3 regions of the Rossellomorea sp. NPDC077527 genome follow, and region 2 is predicted to be linked to each of the others. Evidence: riboswitches for the same ligand, from Rfam matches in the RefSeq annotation. Region 2 holds a riboswitch; each other region holds the start of a gene.
What was found. Region 2 has a riboswitch for lysine ahead of ACIGG7_RS20265 (Na+/H+ antiporter NhaC family protein). Riboswitches for the same ligand answer to the same signal wherever they lie in the genome.

Region 1: it holds a riboswitch for lysine, as region 2 does, so the genes downstream of both, ACIGG7_RS07420 (aspartate kinase) here and ACIGG7_RS20265 (Na+/H+ antiporter NhaC family protein) in region 2, are expected to answer to the same signal.
Region 3: it holds a riboswitch for lysine, as region 2 does, so the genes downstream of both, lysA (diaminopimelate decarboxylase) here and ACIGG7_RS20265 (Na+/H+ antiporter NhaC family protein) in region 2, are expected to answer to the same signal.

Annotation. Positions count from the first base shown of each region.
Region 1 is NZ_JBITVL010000002.1:434,292-440,726, forward strand. Features, by position in the region: gene sdhA (succinate dehydrogenase flavoprotein subunit) at 1-535, opposite strand, end outside; gene ACIGG7_RS07410 (succinate dehydrogenase cytochrome b558 subunit) at 608-1,216, opposite strand; gene ACIGG7_RS07415 (YslB family protein) at 1,625-2,005, shown strand; gene ACIGG7_RS07420 (aspartate kinase) at 2,070-3,308, opposite strand; lysine riboswitch at 3,501-3,679, opposite strand; gene ACIGG7_RS07425 (hypothetical protein) at 3,879-4,034, opposite strand; gene uvrC (excinuclease ABC subunit UvrC) at 4,035-5,804, opposite strand; gene ACIGG7_RS07435 (hypothetical protein) at 5,804-6,435, opposite strand, start outside.
Region 2 is NZ_JBITVL010000007.1:38,685-45,119, forward strand. Features, by position in the region: gene ACIGG7_RS20260 (sodium-dependent transporter) at 1-1, opposite strand, end outside; gene ACIGG7_RS20265 (Na+/H+ antiporter NhaC family protein) at 281-1,843, opposite strand; lysine riboswitch at 1,959-2,141, opposite strand; gene yunB (sporulation protein YunB) at 2,222-2,986, opposite strand; gene ACIGG7_RS20275 (HD-GYP domain-containing protein) at 3,045-4,157, opposite strand; gene ACIGG7_RS20280 (YunC family protein) at 4,584-4,886, opposite strand; gene ACIGG7_RS20285 (bifunctional metallophosphatase/5'-nucleotidase) at 4,943-6,295, opposite strand; gene ACIGG7_RS20290 (sulfite exporter TauE/SafE family protein) at 6,323-6,435, opposite strand, start outside.
Region 3 is NZ_JBITVL010000001.1:765,274-771,708, forward strand. Features, by position in the region: gene ACIGG7_RS03970 (DMT family transporter) at 1-169, opposite strand, end outside; gene ACIGG7_RS03975 (helix-turn-helix domain-containing protein) at 262-852, shown strand; partial or broken gene ACIGG7_RS03980 (sigma-70 family RNA polymerase sigma factor) at 1,197-1,744, shown strand; gene ACIGG7_RS03985 (DUF4179 domain-containing protein) at 1,798-3,117, shown strand; lysine riboswitch at 3,525-3,701, shown strand; gene lysA (diaminopimelate decarboxylase) at 3,816-5,102, shown strand; gene ACIGG7_RS03995 (ABC transporter permease subunit) at 5,211-6,080, shown strand; gene ACIGG7_RS04000 (ABC transporter permease subunit) at 6,077-6,435, shown strand, end outside.

The sequences.
Region 1 (6,435 bases), on a different contig from region 2:
GGTTTTGAGCAACAATCCCACGTGCGACTCCTTCGTCATCGATGACGACTCCAAGGAATTCCCAGCCTTCAAACTTGCTTACTAAACCTGCTACTTCATGACGGCGTACCTGCTCGTCCAAGGCGTATAATAATTGCTGACCAGTCGTAGCACCTGCGAAAGCGGTTCTATGGTGCTGTGTTCCACCGAAACGACGGAAATCCAGCAATCCTTCAGGTGTACGATTAAACATAACTCCCATACGGTCGAGTAAATGAATAATCCCTGGTGCTGCTTCAGTCATTGCCTTAACAGGCGGTTGATTCGCTAAGAAATCCCCACCGTATACCGTATCATCAAAATGTTCCCAAGGAGAGTCTCCTTCTCCCTTTGTATTAACGGCTCCGTTAATACCACCTTGTGCACATACAGAGTGGGAACGCTTAACGGGTACCAGTGAGAATAAATCCACTTGCGTTCCTTTTTCTGCTGCTTTAATTGTGGCCATCAGGCCGGCTAAACCGCCACCGACAACGATGATTTTGCCTTTACTCATCGTGACTCACTCCTTTTCCTACCATACTTCAGAGCACTTACTTAATCTATCAGACTCGTATATCGTTTCTGCTTATACGAAGGCAAAGATTGCACGCATACCGACAATCGATAACGCAACAAAAATCCCGATCGTAACATATGTAGCAATTAATTGAGAACGTGGTGTAACTGTAAGTCCCCAGCTAACGCAGAATGACCATAATCCATTTGCAAAGTGGAAAATCGTTGAAAGAACACCCAGCACATAAAATCCTAGCATCAATGGATTAGATAAAATGTTTTCCATCATTTGAAAGTTCACTTCAGCTCCAAAAGCTGCCGCGACTCTTGTTTCCCAGATATGCCATGTTACGAAAATGAATGTGATCACTCCAGATACACGTTGAAGTAAAAACATCCAGTTACGGAAATATCCAAACCTACTTGCATTATTCTTTGAAGTGAATGCAATGTAAATTCCGTAAATTGCATGGAAATACAATGGAAGGAAGATGATAAAGATTTCAAGGAAATAACGGAAAGGAAGACTTTCCATAAAGTGTGCCGCTTGGTTGAATGATTCTTCCCCACCAGTGGCAAAATGGTTCACGACTAAATGTTGTGTTAAAAATAATCCAACTGGAATAACACCTAGCAATGAATGAAGCCTGCGATAATTAAATTCTCGATTTCCAGCCATGATTTACCCCCCTTAATGATAAAATATGAATTCGTTTTCTAATGCCATTCATTACCTATTAGACGACGATACATATTTTATATTGTAACAATAATGTGACATGTTCATTTTACTCCCAAGGAGTGGAAGCGTCAAGAAAACGTATACATAAATTCGACAATACCGCAAAAATATTTTTAATATATTGATAACAGAAAAGACGAGGTTTCGTCCAATTAAAAGTCCGAAAATTCTAATAAACGGACAATAAATATTATATCACCAAAATATCCCAAGGTTCTTTTTTCGACATATGGGATGATAATTCCCCTTTTCACGTATATAATAGTTTTATAGAAAGAGGGGATTTACTTGGAACAGAAAAAAGAAGAAGTGCATGAACCGTCCGTTCCAATCTTCGGATATGAAATGCTGCGCGACATATTGATTCCAGAAATATTAGGGAAACATACGCCCGACATTCTTTACTGGGGTGGAAAACAACTCTCCCGGAAATTCCCACTGCAGTCAACGGAGGAAGTATCCTCTTTTTTCAATGAGGCCGGCTGGGGTGTCCTTACACTTCTGGAACAGAAAAAGAACGAAATGACCTTTGAGTTAAACGGACCAGTGATCGAACGGCGTCTGTCTATGAAAACAGATGTAAACTTCAAATTGGAAACAGGCTTTATTGCCGAACAAATTCAGCTTCAAAGAAAATGCGTGGCAGAAGCTGCTGATGAATTACATAAACGAAACAAATCAGTGAAAGTGGTTGTGAGATGGGACGATAAAGACCGAATTGAATAGGCCTGTTCAATCTCTAATAAAGGGTTGCTCTGTATGTCCAGGGCAACCCTTTTTTATGATAATTTTACAGCGTGATTTCTTCCATTTTCACTGCATCAAGATTGAAGGCAGTATGTAAGACACCGGCTGCCTTTTGCATATTTTCCCCGTCTACGACCGTAGACACCTTAATCTCAGAGGTACTGACCATCTTCACGACAATGTCATGCTGAGCCAGTACTTCAAACATTTCCGCAGCAACACCAGGATTGGAAATCATTCCTGAACCGACGATCGATACTTTCGCCAGCCCGCTTTCATGCTCGATATGTGTGAAATCCAACTGCTCTTTATTTTGCTCCAGCACAGCAAGGGTTTCCTCAAGATCCTGCTCTTTGATGGAGAAGGAAAGATTCGTTGTATTTTGATCCGTCTGGGTCTGAATGATGATGTCTACATTTAAATGATTTTTTGCTAACGTGGTGAATACGGATGAAAGTCCTGTTAAAGCGTTTTGTAGTCCAAATACAGTAACACGCGTAATTTCATTTTCAAAGGCTACGCCTCTCACAATTAAGTTCTGTTCCATGCTTGCTTCCTCCTCAATATACGTTCCTTCCACTCTTTCAATGCTGGATCTGACTTCTAACGGTATCTGATAATTCTTGGCAAACTCCACTGCTCTTGGATGCAGGACCCCCGCCCCAAGGTTCGCAAGTTCAAGCATTTCATCATAGGAAATGGACGGTAACTTTCTTGCCCCTTGAATATATCGTGGATCTGTCGTGTATACTCCGTCCACATCTGTATAAATGTCACAGCGTTCAGCCTTGAGGGCGGCCGCTATGGCTACGGCAGTAGTATCGGATCCGCCTCTTCCAAGTGTGGTGATCTCTCCTGCCTCAGTCATCCCCTGGAATCCAGCTACGATAACCACCCTGCCTTCCTGAAGGTGAGTCGACATTTTTTCGGTATGAATATTGGTAATCCGCGCATTGCTATGAACAGATTCCGTCTCAATACCTGCCTGCCAGCCGGTGAATGAAATGGCATCATGCCCGGATTGGATGAGGGCCATCGTCAGGAGGGATATGGTCACCTGCTCTCCGGTTGAAAGCAGCATATCCATTTCCCTTTTACTCGGCTGTGACGTAATTTCCCTCGCCAGTCCGACGAGTGTATCCGTCGTTTTCCCCATGGCAGAAACGACGACGACCACATCGTTTCCCCTTTCTTTCTCTTCAATGATCCTTGACGCAACATTTTGAATTCTTTCCACAGATCCTACAGATGTTCCTCCGAATTTTTGAACAATAATACTCACGACTTCTCCCTCTTTCTGAGCGCATACTCGCTACTCTTTTTGATGATGAAGAGTACAATCACAATCATCCTAAACGTTCATAGAACAGGATTTGTTTGACCAAACCCTGCGCTGATAATAAAAAAAGCAATGAGAATAATATCTCATTGCTTTATGAACATACAGCAGAACATACAAATAGGTTCATCGGCATTGTGAGATAGCTCTCCAAGATTGAATCATCTTGACAATCCTACATTTCTTAAACGTAGAACCAGCGGATACAGCATGAGACTATAGCCACTTCGGCGATTCTCCCCTTTCCAGACATCTCAATGGAGCTCATTCTCCTCTTTGCCTGTACTCTTGAAGTTCGCACCTCTATCACCACTTTTAAAAGTGATAATGTTATAAATTTTCGTTAATTATAGCACAGAGGAAATATTGATTCAATGATTAATTGATTCAATATTTCCTTTTTATTGGTTGGTAAGCCGTTTCTAATGAGCAAGTAGTGGTTGATTTGCGCTCTTGGTGCTCGCTTTCCGCGGGGCTGGCGGTGAGCCTTCTCGGGCTATTGTAGTGGGAGTTCTATACTTGTCCAGCCCCGCTTTTCGGGATTTCCCGCAGGAGTCGAGCACCTTCCGCTCCAATCAACTCTGCTTGTTCACTAGTGTCTGCTGAAGAAATAAATAAACCGAACAATCTTTCTGTTTGAAGTAAAAGAATATGACTTTCAAGCAACACTTACTTCAACTTCTCCACCAATACCTTCGCGACGGCTTCGGGTATTCCAATTTCCATGAATTCTTCCGCTGTCGCATCCTTCATCTTTTTCATTGAACCGAAGTGCTTGAGAAGTTGTTTTTTCCTTTTCGGTCCGATGCCGTCGATTTCGTCAAGGGTGGATTGGAAGGCGCTTTTCCCTCTCAGCTGGCGGTGGAAGGTGATGGCAAAGCGGTGGACTTCGTCCTGGATCCGTTGAAGGAGGTAAAATTCCTGGCTTCGTTTCTCTAGTGGAACGATTTGTAACGGGTTCCCGTAAAGCAAGTCAGACGTCTGATGCTTATCATCTTTCGCAAGTCCCCCGATTGGGATATCGAGGCCCAGTTCATTCTCGATGACATCTCTCGCAGCTTCGATCTGCCCTTTCCCACCATCGATGATAATGAGGTCCGGTAAAGGAAGTCCGTCTTTCAACACCCTTGTATACCTTCTGCGCACAACTTCCCTCATGGAATCATAATCATCGGGGCCTTTTACCGTTTTAATCTTATACTTGCGATATTCTTTCTTCGCAGGTTTGCCGTCCACGAATACGATCATGGCCGATACAGGATCTGATCCTTGAATATTGGAGTTGTCAAACGCTTCGATCCGGAATGGGGTATAAATGCCCATGTGTTCCCCGAGACGTTCGATCGCTTTGATCGTCCTTTCTTCATCTCTTTCAATAAGGGCGAACTTTTCCCCGAGCGCCTGCTTGGCATTTTTCTCGGCAAGCTTTACGAGATCTTTCTTCTTCCCGCGTTTCGGCTGGGTCATCTTCACCTCAAGAAGCTTTTCAGCGAGATCGATATCGATTTCCTCAGGCAGGAAGATTTCCTTCGGCTTAAAATGATTGGACTTTGAGTAGAACTGACCTAGGAACGTCAGGAACTCGTCCTCTGGTTCATTATATAGGGGGAATAGGGAAACATCCCTCTCTATAAGCTTTCCTTGACGCACAAAGAATACCTGTACACACATCCAGCCTTTATCGACGGAATATCCGAACACATCACGATCTGTGAAATCCGTCATCGTCATTTTTTGCTTTTCCATCGTTGCTTCAATGTGCAGGATCTGATCCCGGAACTCCTTCGCCCTTTCGAATTCCAAGTTCTCTGCTGCTTCGTTCATTTTCACCGTTAGCTGATTCTTGATATCTTTATAGCCGCCATTCAAGAAGCGGGTTATTTCATCCGTCATGTCACGGTAAGTGTCTTTGCTCACTTCTTTAATGCAGGGAGCGAGACATTGCCCCATATGATAGTAAAGACAGGCACGGTCAGGAAGGGTCGTACACTTTCGTAACGGATACAGGCGATCGAGTAGCTTTTTCGTTTCATTTGCGGCTCCCACGTTCGGGTATGGTCCGAAGTATTTCCCCTTACCCCTTTGGACTTTACGGGTGGTGATGAGCCTTGGGTGTCGTTCATTCGTTAATTTTATGAAAGGATAGCTTTTGTCATCCTTTAACATGACATTATACTTAGGGTCATATTTTTTGATCAGATTCATTTCGAGCACGAGGGCTTCCAGATCAGATGACGTCATGATGTATTCGAAGTCTTCGATTTCCCCTACAAGGCGCTGGGTCTTTGCATCATGGGAACCTTTGAAATAAGAACGAACACGGTTCTTCAACACTTTCGCTTTTCCCACATAAATGATCGTCCCTTGCCTGTCCTTCATTAAATAACATCCAGGCTGGTCAGGAAGCAGCGCTAATTTATTTGTGATATTCTGATTCATCATTCTTCCCCCTTCCTAGGTTTCTCCCACTTGTATAGTGTAAGGTCATGATAGATCGGGTCGGTGAGCTCACTTGAATGGAAATGCTTTTCTACTTTAATGAATTCTTCCACCGGGATTCCCTGATCCTTGAAGCCTTCCACCACTTTATCCGTCAGATAGATATCTCGGTCAGGGTAATATCCTGAGTCAGTGGCAAACACTTCATAAGTTTGTACTTTCTTATGAGTAAATGGGACGGCAAGATATTCGAGCACTCTTGACTCTTCCCATGTATAAACGACAAGTGGCCGATCTTCTCCTTCTAAATAATCGGCCATCTGATAGACTGCAGGAGTTTCTGATGTATGAATATATAATAGCTTACTTGTATGGAAAACCTGAAACAGAAGGAACAAGAGTAGAAAAAGCGTTCCCCCACTGGACCGTCTTCTTGAAAAAAGCGTTCCTGCAATCAGAAACAAACACATCCCGATTAAAGGCAGGGCATGACGGGGCTTCATCACATTCTGGGCGAATATTGCCCAAAGAAAATAACTGCCAAGAAGAATCAGCATCAGTCTTGTCAGATAATACTTCCCCACCGGAAAATTCCTGAACACTAAGAGACCCACAACCAAACAGAGGAAGA
Region 2 (6,435 bases):
TGCTGTTCCCCCCTAGTTCTTTCCAACTACCCTTTGATAGGTATTTGAAATTTTTATATTTTCAGATTATTTATAATCTAAAGTCAGTATAGCTAGTTCCGGGACAATTGTCAAAGCTTTATTTTAGTGATTTCATAAGAATTTCACAAAATCACGGCAGTACTATTTCACTATAAGAACTTTGTCGGATTTTGGTGAATGGGTGGCGATAGAATCAGGAGGTAAGAGGTGGGATCCAAATAAAAACCAGAAGCCAAATTAGCTTCTGGTTCATCCTACATTATTCTGCAGATGCAGGTTTCGCTTTTTCACCGAACAGGAAGGCGATTGCCAAGATTAAAATGATGACAACCACGAGTCCCAGGATTGCGCTTCCGGTGAATCCAAGTACAATATATCCGATGGCGGCTACAACTGCACCAATAGCCGCATATGGAAGCTGTGTGATCACGTGATCGATATGATTACTTCCCGCTCCAGTTGAAGATAGGATCGTTGTATCGGAGATCGGTGAGCAGTGATCACCTAGAACTGATCCGGCCAGCACCGCTGCCATGGCAGGAAGTAAGATACTTACGTCTGTCGCGGCAGCAATTTCTCCGGCGATCGGAAGTAGAATACCAAATGATCCCCAGGATGTGCCCGTTGAGAAAGCCATGATCCCGGCAACAAGGAATAAAATGACCGGCAGTGCCTGCATCGGCAAGCTTGATTGTTCAACCAGGCCGGCAAGGTACGTACCCGTCTGGAGTTGGTCGATGAGTGTAACGATCGTCCATGCAAAGATCAAAATGTAAACAGCCGGCAGCATCGATTTAATCCCTTCCACTACAGCCGTTCCGACAGCACCAGCTTCAATTCCTTTTAAGCTGACTTGACGAAGGAAGAAGATCAGGGCAATCACAAGCCCGAACAACCCACCGTATAATAACGATTTAGTTACATCTGTATTTTCAAAGATAGGCAATAAATCGAAAGAACCCACTGCCTGGTAACCCGTCCAAAGCATCATGGAAACCGTACCAACAACAAGTGCCACGATCGGCCATACTAAATCGCCGACAGAGCCTTTTGAACTGACAGGAAGATCATTTTTCAATTCACCTGGGATCTCTTTACCCGGGTCATATAAATCACCCGTTTCAAGGGCACGAACTTCATGTTCTTTCATTTTGCCAAAATCAAGTCCCTTATAAGCAACCATGACGACAAGTAGGACCGCCGCCCATACATAAAGGTTCATCGGAATCATTTGAATGAATGCTGAAAACGCCGTATATTCCGTAATACTATGTGCCGTAAGGATCGAACCGATGATTCCGATGATATAAGCTCCCCAGCTTGAAATCGGGGATACTACACAAATCGGAGCGGAAGTAGAATCAATGATATACGCTAATTTCGCACGTGAGATTCTGTGTCGGTCCGTAATGGGTCTCGAAACCTGTCCAACAGCAAGGGCATTGAAATAGTCATCAATAAAAATGATAATACCTAATACCGCAGCCAAAAGCTGTGCACCTTGTCTCGTCTTTACACGTTTCATCGCCCATTCCCCGAATGCGCGGCTCCCGCCTGAGATATTTACAAAAGCGGTGATGACACCAAGAATGAGTAAGAAGAAAATGATATAGACATTCCAAGTGTTCAGACCGCCATCTGCGACAAAGATTCCTTTGAAGGCGTCCCAGATAAAGTTGAATGTTTTGGGTAATGAGAAATCCGCCAACAAAAAGGCAGACGCGACAATTCCTACTCCAAGTGAAAGCAGAACCCGTCTCGTGAGTATAACCATAAGGATGGCTAAAAGGGGTGGTAATAAAGAGTAAATCGTGTTTTCCATAGTGTCCTCCTCCTATTTGATAGGGGGGAACCATCGTAGCATGACAGAGGATAATAAAAAAAGGCAACGATAGAGAAACTATCATTACCTTTGTTAGTAACGTAAGTGCTCCATCACGATCTGTAGCTCCCCATTATAGAGATTTCCCTATAATGACAGTGTTATCCTTATTCAAGACAACCCCAGCAAATATACCTTCGACAAGCATATTTACTTCGGCAAAAATTCCCTTTCATCTGTTTTCTTCGTTGTCATCCTCAAACAGATTACTTTTGAATCCTGCGCCTCTACCCCATCGGACTGATGATGTGGTGTGTTATAAAATTTTCTTTATCAATATAACAAACTATCATTCTTTTGACAACTTTTTTTTCATAGCTAATTTGTGGGAAATTCTATGGATGGTCCCGATCCTCCCCCACCATTATTATAAAATTGCGGCACATCCAGGTGTACAGTACCCATCGCGACGAGAATATCCTGCTTGATCGTTTCCGTTTTCGTTGCAAATGGAATGATGATCTGGACGTTCACTTCAAGCTCCACAAATACCTTCACAACGGCATTATTAATTCCAAACTGTTCCACTGTCGTTTTCACATCTGAACGGACATCACCGATGGAATGAAAACGGATCGGGATTTTTGGACCCAGGTTCCCGAGTAGCACGTTGTTTGTCGCCTGCCCTAAAGGAACGGAATAGGTAATGCCCTTCGATGCCTTTGACTTCCCTTCATCAATTTCCACCTCGGTGAGAAATTCCAAATTTTCAATATTACCTGCCTCTGCCTCCTGCAGGTTCTGTTGGACCAGATTCGTAATTTCTGCCTGAACCCTGTTGATTGTCTGCGTATTGTATTTAAACGAAACGATATCACCTTCCTGGTTCTTCACTTCTTCCGTTATATCCGAAATATCCAGTACATCGGCAATTTTCTTATTGATCGCTTTGTTAATCACCAGGGTACCAATCCTGCTCGTTTGTGTCTCAGCATAAGCAAGAAGCGTCGGCTTCAACCCTTTATTGATGATCCACAATCCGAATCCCGTGGATATCATAAAGAACAGAAACGTGATGATCATGACATGTCGAAAAGGCAGCGGACCTCCTCTTCGGGGTTTGTAGGTTTTAAACTTAGACAAAAAAATCCCCCCTTACAAGCTATTTGTATGCACTGTAAGAGGGGTTTAACGCAAAAATTTATTTAACTTTAAGAGATTGAGGCTCATAATCCGGGTCAAATCCTGTTATCACCTTGTCTAACGCTTTGCTTAAATCTACAGGATAAGGGGAATGCAACTCCTGTCCATCTTCTTCGATGATCCTGAGCACAGGTCGGTCCGTCACTCCTTTGTTTTGATCCGTGACAATTCCTTTCCGGCCATCATTCAATTCTACAATCATTCCATTTGGATAGATCGCCACCGAAGATCGGAAAGCTTCGATCACTTGTGGATCGAACAGGGACCCTGATCCGGCATACAAGACTTCCAGAGCCTGATGAGGAAGCATCGCTTTCCTATATACCCGATTGGAGGTCATCGCGTCAAACACATCCGCCACAGCGATGATTTTGGCGAATGGATGAATATCTTCACCCTTGATCCCGCGTGGATAACCTGATCCATCGAGCCTTTCGTGATGCTGATAGGCACAATGAGCAATGATCAACGACACAGAATGAAGCTGCCTCAGGATGTCAAAGCCGTGCTCAGAGTGCTTCTTGATTGCACTGAACTCGTCTTCCGTCAATTTCCCCGGCTTCAAGAGGATCTCTTCCGGTACCAGCATCTTACCGATATCATGAAGAATCGCCCCCACTCCGAGCTGCTCAAGCTGCTTCGGTGAAAGCTTGAGTTCGAGACCGATCGAAAGCGTATATAACGTTACATTGAATGAATGATGAAAAATATAGGAGTCGTACGTAAAAACATCCGTCAAAATCGTGAGGAGATCGTGATTCGCCTTTACTTCAGACAAGACGACATCAATGACCTGCTTTAGTTGTTTGGCACTATCTTCAATCATGAGTACACTTGGCGAGCCACCCGTTGCGCTCAATTGATTAAAGGCTCTCTCGATATTATTGACCGCCTGTTGTCTCACTTTACTCGAAACGGTCCCCTTCACATAGATTCCACTGGAGAGGGAGTCTTCAATGTAGACATACTGAATACTGAGCTCCTGCAGCCTGTAAATCATGCGTTCTGTGATGGGAACATTATCATGAATCAGCGCTTGACCTCTCATATTATATACCGTTGTAGCTAGAACCATGCCGGGTTTTAAAGCCCGAGTTGATATAAGCCTCATAGAATTCTCCTATGTAATTCTTTCATTTTTCGACAAAATTTCCTAGTATCTCCATTATAAAGGATAAAATTGATCTTGCAAGGTGTATTTCGTTAATTATTCGTGAAAGAATATAGATGGAAAGAGGGGTGCTGGGAGTAAATGAGTTTTCCTTTTTTTGTTAAATGACGCGATTATGGTTGATTTTGACGCAATAAAAAAAATAATGACGCAATGACGTTTGATTTTGACGCAATAAATCTTAAAATGACGCAATTCCTTCCGATTTCGACGCAATTCCTTATTTTAACGGCATGTAGAGTTAGTAAGGCTACGATTTACAAATCGCGGAACCAGTCCTTAAAGCCTATTTGCCCCATGAATCCTCTCTGCCTCCCAAAAACAAAGACCAGATACTCTATAAAGAGCCCTGGCCGTCATCATTATTTATATCATCTTTAACAGCGCATCCCTGCCTGCCATCCCTGTATGGATACCGAGGTTTGCTGCTTCATACGTAATGGACTCCAAAGGAGCATCGAGAAGCTGATCAATGGTCTTTACACCGACCGCTCTTCCCGCTATGATCCCCCTGTCCTTTAACTTCTCATTCAGCAGCGCGACATCAAGTGCCCCACACATGATATATCCTTTTTCACTCGTCACAACGAGGAGATTTGTTTTCGGAAGTTCAACAGAAATCGCAGTAAAGGTATGTCCCCCAATGGTGATTGGAGATACATGCATCATGTTCATCGCCCCCTTCACTCATATGTATGTCATGAGCGAGAAAACGGTGAGGCTGATTACTGTTTTAATTTCCACTCCAAGACATCCCGTAAAAACTCCGGCATAAAGTACTTCTTCTCAAGCCTTTGAAGGTCAGGAAAAAAGTGTCCGAAAGTGAACATATCCGGAAGGGCAAGTTTGTATTGTTTCGAAGGTTCGATTGGAGAATTCCCAATCCAGATTTCATGGTTTCTGAAATCAATATTCGAATACGTAAACCTCCCCATCACTTTCCCCCTGAATCCAAGACCTTTCACTTCCAGTTGTGGCCAGTCCTCATTAAGCGTCTGTTTAATGATTTCTTTCAGTTCCGCCCCTTTCATCCGGATCATGCAAGGATTGATGGGGTGCGGGAGGATACGATGCAAATCCTGCCTCGTCACCGCCCCTTCATGAAGACCATCTATGAGTAAACCTGCATTCAGGAAGCCGCAATCAGCACCACACCACTCAACAAGAGCATTACACAGCATATCAGGAAGAATAGATGGCTGAAACCAGTCAACAGGTAAAGAGGCTTTCAGCAGGGCTATATCCTGCTTCAATAATTCCTCCCCCTTGCTGATCCATTGACCTATTTCCTCGACCTCTCCTTTAACAGCCGGAAGTTCATGCTGCTCATATAATTCGGCCTTTTTTTCAAGTACTTGCATGGTGACTGTATCCACTTCGATCATCATATGGCCGACATAGTGACCATATTTCCCAGCGGCCCCCAACATGGTGTCCTTCACCTCTTTACCATGTGGTAATACATGGTGGGTATGAGCACCGAGGATGACGTCTATTTCAGGGAATCGTTCCCCTATCATTTCATCATCCCGGATTCCTAAATGGGAAAGAAGAATGATCATATCAACTGCGGGATGAAGTTCGCGAACCAATTTTTCGAGTTCTTCCATGGGGGAAGTGATGTTCCATCCGAGCGCTTGATAAAAAGGCTTGAAATAGGCCGTTAATCCAATGACGCCGACCTTCATCCCACTGCCGGTCTGATAAATCCGGTGAGTTTCCAGCCATTTCGGGCGCTTGGATGATCGATCCAACAGATTTCCTACAATCACATCGAATCCGGCATCTTCATAAAGACGATTCAAATCATCATAATCCAGGGTGATTCCTTCATTGTTTCCTATCGTAACGGCATCGAACCCGGCTTCATTTAATAACTCTACATTCTCTTTTCCTAACGTCGCTTCAGTCAATGGATGCCAGCGGTCCACATGATCACCGATATCAAATAAATACACCGACTCCCCGTCATTTTCATGCTTCTTTTTTCTCTGTTTTAAAAAATCCCTGATTCTCGGCCAGTGTTCTAAGTGACTGTGAAGATCGTTCGTATGATAAATATGAATGGTTTCTCTCATAAATCGTTCACTCCTATAGGAGGTATGTTATCCTGTCATCCCTTGATAAATCAATCGAATTCCAATTAAAATCAATATAATCCTCAATACGCTCACCAATACTTTTGATTCGAGCTTCGTATTGATATAAGCCCCGAGCT
Region 3 (6,435 bases), on a different contig from region 2:
TTATATTCTTCCTAAAACCTACAATAAGGAAAAGGAAGGGGAGCATGAACAGGAATCTCAGTGATGAACTCCACATCCAGCTTCCTCCGGTTAGTTCCATTGAATGGTTCAGGATAAAGGTTACAGCAAAAAACATCGATGAGATGATACCGAGGGTCAGTTCCTTGATGATGAACACTCCTTTCTGATACATATACTATAGTTAACTTGTTATATATTATAATATACTTTAAATCGTTTCTTATAGAAAGAGGTAGAAATATGAACAATGACGGTTTAACGTGGCAGGACCCTGAAAAATTAGCACAGCATGTAGGGGCGACACTAAGAAATATACGCAAAGATCGCGGTCTTCATTTACAGGATCTGGCTGAGATCACTGGTGTCAGCACCTTGACGCTGGGGAAAATCGAAAGGGGAGAGGCAAATCCCTCATTGACGATCATCTGGAAAATCGCAAACGGACTTTCCATCCCCATCTCTGCCCTTCTTGTGGAAAAACAAGAAATTCAAATCTCAAGGAAAAATGAAGGAAATAAAGTAATCAGTGCCAATGACTCTTTGACCCTTGAACCCATGTTCACTTCATCGGGATACGGTTCATTGGAAACGCATCGAGCATTCCTGAAACCGGAAAGCGAATACTGTGCCGATGCACACCAGCCAGGCGTGATTGAATTTGTCACCGTCATGGAAGGAAGTGTATGTGTGAAGGTGGAGGATGAAGTATTCGAGCTTGGTCAGTATGATTCGATCAAGTTCCATGCTGATAAAGAACACAGCTATATCAATAAAAATGCAACAGAAGCGGTGCTCCATTTCGTGATGATTTATACAGGACGGACCGATTGAAGCTTATCGATGGGGATAAGCTTCTTTTTTTAAGGAGAATGGTCTTTGCTGAAGAGGATTTATGATTCGTCGTTGGGTTATGAGCTCTTTTGTAGACTGTGGTGACTGAACTTCATCCTCATTCTTGTTTCATTGCGTCATTTTTGGTGATGATTGCGTCATTTTCGGAATAATTGCGTCGTTTCCACCGGTGATTGCGTCAATTTCACGATAATTACGTCACTTTCCCCCCTAATTGCGTCTTTTTGAAATATATGTAAATTCAAAACGATCCCATCCCCATAAAAATCCCTTGAAACTTTTCCCAGCCCACCCGACTCTAATGATTGACAGGAGGTTAACCAATGGATGTAAAACTCGTGAAAAAAGCCATCAAAGGGAATGAACAAGCATTCGAAAAGCTGATCCAATCAGAAAGCGAGAAGCTTTACCGGACGGCATACCTGTATGTAAGAAATAAAGAAGATGCACTCGACGTGGTGCAGGAGACGGTGTGTAAAGCATTCACTTCCATATCCCGATTGAAAAATCCGGAGTACTTCAGCACCTGGCTCGTCAAGATACTGATTCATACGGCGTATGGATTCCTGAAGAAACAAAAGCGGATTGTCTTCACAGGTGATGAATTTCTCGATAACGCAATCGTCTCAGAAAAAGAATCGGATATAGAAGGCAGGATGGATTTAATCACGGCACTGGCATCGTTGAACAAACATTACCAAACAGTCATTATCTTATTCTATTTTCAGGGACAGTCCATCAAGGCCATTTCCGAAACGATGGATACACCTGAGGGAACGGTGAAAACGTACCTCCACAGGGGGAAGTTGGAGTTAAGAAAGCTGCTGGAAGGAGTGAATCGGTATGGACAGAAAATGGTTTGAAGAAGAAATGGAAAAGATCGAGGTACCAAAAGAAGAGGTTTTTCAATCGATTTCAGCAGGAATGCACAAAGGTAGGAAACAAAAGGCCAAAAGAAAAACAATTAAGGTAAGTGCTGCCTTCACCGCCGCTGCTGCCTCCATGGTTCTCGCCTCAGGGTTTCTCTTTGCCCCTGTGAATAATGCATTGGCCAAGCTTCCGGTACTTGGAGTAATATATGAAAAAGTCGGTTCATCTGTGGGTAAAGAACTCTATACGAGTGATAAAGTCACCGAGGTCAACCAGGCCGCCACGTCCAATGGTGTAGATATCACGATCACAAGCACGTATTACGATGGTAATGTTATCGGGGTCACGTTCAAGGCGAAAGGTGATGATTTATCTATCGAACATATGGACGAAGGAAACCGTCCGGTGAGCGGTTACCGCTATCACCTCTTCGATGGAACGGAAGAGAATCAATGGGGAACAGGTGGATCTGGTCTAGAAAAAGACGGAGATGAATTCATAGGTTCCATCGAATTTTATCGGGATGGCCAAGACCTTCCGGAAGATTTCACACTTCCCTTAACGTTCACCCATATGGCGGATGTAAACGGCACATGGTCCTTTGATGTACCCGTGAAAAGGATTCCTTCTGAAACGATCCTAACAAGTGCAAGGACACAATCACCTGATGGAGAATATGAATTACAAATAACCTCCATCACGAAAGGAAAAGCGACGACGACACTAGAGTATACGTATACGGTCGACTCCTGGAAGGATACGGTTGAACTGGATGTTAAAGATGACCTGGGGAACACTCTACCAAAGTTCCATGCAGAGGTGCTGGAAACGAAAGAGATCGATGGAAAAATACAAAAGACGGTTCGGGAGCTATTCCCTGGTAAACTCAGCGATAAGGCACGTTCGCTGAAAATCGAGGCAGACATGCAGCAGGTGGACGAAGATGCCATTACTTCATTGAACACCACGCGACCATTCGAAATGAAAAGTCCTCGTTTCGGATACGGGATCACAGTACAAAATATCCAAAGCGAAAAAGGAAAGATGACAGTGGATTTTATCATTGATGACCTCCAAAAAGGTCAATTCCGAGATGACATTTTAGAGAATTTCGCTGAATTCGTTCAGCTGATTCCATCGAAGGAAATAAAGCATAATGACAAGAATGAGCTTGATTATAATAACATGCTGGAGTACATGATCCGAAGTGCTGAAACGAAATCTGTGAATCAAGATACGTTCCATTTTCAGTCCACTTTCGAATTACCCCGGGGTGCAAGACTTAAAGACTACTCTCTCATCGCCCCATTCGAGAATTTAAGTCGAAATGATAAACCGATTGAAATGAAGCCCTTAAAAATTGAATTGAAGTAAACAGAGAGGCTGGGACAAAAAGGTCTCAGCTATAGAAAAATCAAAACGAGTTTTTTGATGAAAATATAAATCGTTCGAATTATTAATTTTTAGCGCTAAAGCTTAACCCATGTATATTGTAGGTTCTAGCTGTTGATTGGAGTGCAAGACGAAGACTCCTGCGGGAAAAGCGGAATAGGTGAGACCCCGCAGGAGCGGCAGTGACGAGGAGGCTGGCCTTCCGCCCGAGGAAAGCGAAGTCTTGCACGGAAATCAACAGCGGTGTAACAGGTGTTCTGAAAATATATAAGCATTGTTGGAATTTAGAGTGTATGGATTTAGTTATGTCCCAGCTTCTTCTGCTAAAACCAATTGACAACCATTTCAAGAGAATGGTATAGTTATGCCAATCAAATAAACAGTCACTCTCTGATAATAGAGGCGCGAGTATGAAGAGTACCTTCTTTGAGAATAATGGATTCTGGGATAAGTAGGGAAAGGCAGATCGCCGAAGCAGAAAATAGCCAATTCTATTTTTTGTTGGGCCAGCATTGAAGAAATGTTGGACTGTCACAATGCAAAGGTTGTGGAGCACTATTGAAGAGATGTTAATACAGAGTCTTCATCATGTTTCCGTTAACTTTGATGAATAACCGTATGAGCATCTGCTTCATACGGTTTTTTTGTGTTTCTTTAGAGAGTCAAAAGGAGTTAAGGAAATGAGTACAGTTGATGTAAATGTTCAAGGTGATTTAACCATTGGTGGAATGGGTACAGGTGAGTTGGTCGAAACATACGGCACGCCGTTGATGGTATATGATGAAGGCATGATCCGTGGGAATGCAAAATTGTTTCGGGATGCATTCACTGAAAGTGGTCTTAAATTTCAGGTGGCGTATGCGAGTAAAGCGTTTCTTTGCAAAGAGATGGTACGACTTGCAGCCCAGGAAAATCTCTCCCTTGACGTCGTGTCCGGGGGAGAATTATATACGGCCCTAGAGGCGGGGTTCCCGGCGGAGCGTATCCATTTTCATGGGAACAACAAATCCGAAGAAGAACTGCTTATGGCTCTTGAAGCTGAAATCGGCTGCTTTGTTGTCGACAGTTTCCTTGAGCTTGAATTGCTTCACGACCTGGCCAGGGAGCGTGAGCAGCAGGTTCAGATTCTGATCAGAGTCACACCGGGAGTGGAAGCCCATACTCATGAATACATCACGACAGGACAGGAAGATTCGAAATTCGGATTCAGCATTTCGAACGGACAGGCAAGTACGGCGATTCAACTCGCGATCCGGAAGCCTTACTTCAACTTGCTTGGCCTTCACTCTCATATCGGTTCCCAGATATTCGAGCAGGAAGGGTTCGATCAGGCGATTATGGTGCTCGCAGATTTCATGCAGCGGATCCGGATCGAGTTCGATGTGAAGATGCCGGTCCTGAATATTGGAGGAGGCTTTGGGGTCCGCTATACCGAAGAAGACCGTCCACTGCCGATTCCGACGTATGTAAAGGGCATTACGGATAGTGTGAAAACCTATTTTGCCAAAAATGAATATCCACTCCCGGAAGTATGGGTGGAGCCGGGCCGAAGCATGGTGGCGGAAGCAGGTACGACGTTGTACAAAGTGGGCTCCAAGAAAATCATTCCGGACGTGCGCACATATGTGGCAATCGATGGAGGGATGACGGACAATATTCGTCCGGCTCTGTATCAGGCTAAGTATCATGCGGTTCTTGCCAACCGCCCTAATGAGGAATGTACGGAGCTTGTGAGCATAGCGGGGAAATGCTGCGAGTCCGGGGACATGCTGATCTGGGACCTGATGCTGCCTCCGACGAATTACGGTGATATCCTGGCTGTTTTCAGTACGGGTGCTTATGGGTATTCGATGGCGAGTAATTACAACCGAATCCCACGTCCGGCTGTCGTGTTTGTGAAGGATGGGGAATCCCGGGTTGTGATTGAGCGGGAAACATATGCGGATCTTGTACGAAATGATCGATAGGATAGGAAAGGTGGAACCCGAGGGGTTCCACCTTTTTTATATGGGATTTTTTGGTTTATTATGGTAATCTATAAAAAACATGTCTCTATCTTTTCGGAGGATCTATCAATGTATCTCAAATCGATTGGTTCCATGGTTTTAAAGTTTGTATTCGTTCTGTTTGGCATCATTCTCTTAACAGGCCTCATCGGTTTGTTCAATGAAGGAGTGAATCTCAGCTTAAAACAATATCTAACCAACCTTAAAGATATTTCAAGCTCGCTTCTTCATTCAAATGCGATGACCATTACGAATGAAGCAAATAACTCATACCCAATGTTCCCTTCCTTCTGGGAGCCTTATTTTTATTCTGTTTCCATTTTTATCTCTGCCTTTCTCTTATCTGTTTTCATGGGCATCCTCCTTGCGTACCTCACACATTTACTGCCCACTGGTTGGTCGAAGTTTATCATTAGGGTCACCAACCTCTTGGAGTCCACACCCGATATCTTCATTTTGATCGTCATTCAATACAGCGTCATTTTTTTCCTGAAAGAAACGGGAGTTCTATTGTTTCCCATCGTCGGATCACAGGAGAAGGTGTATCTGATACCGATTCTGACACTGTCCATCTTACCGACGATTATGTTGTTCAGAATTACCTATCTACTCGTGAACGATGAATATGGAAAATCCTATGTCGATCTGATCAAAAGTAGGGGAATGTCCAAGCATTTTATTTTCTTTATCCATATCCTGAGGAATATCACGTTTAGCTTATTGAATCACTCCAAATCGATCATTCTGTTTCTCTTATCATCATTAATTGTGTTTGAGAGATTGTTTAATATTTATGGCATCACTCATTTTATCCTGTCTTTCTCGCAAATGGATGTGATTTGTTTCAGTTTGATCATGTTTTATCTGCCTGTATTCGTGTTGCTCATCCTGATCCGGGTCATCATTGATAAAAAAACGGGACAGAGGGTGGTGATATGATGCTGAAGCAATTGATGAAAAACCCGGCATTTTTAACAGGCTTTCTTTTTCTGTTTGGGATGTTTGCTGCAAGTCTTGTTTATTACGCAGGATGGGGGAATGAGGTACCGAAGCTGGACCTTTTGAAAAATGAAGAGGGGGATTTCATGAGCCCTCCATACTCCCCGTCAGAGTATCCACCACTTGGGACGGATAATTTCAATCGGAATGTCCTTCTTCTTATCATCGTCGGTGCGAAATATACCATTGGGGCAGCTCTTGTCATCATGTTATTCAGGGTACTGCCTTCGGTTATTCTTGGACTGGTGGTTCATTTCTATTTCAAACCGTTTAGGAGAATCATCGACCATATCGT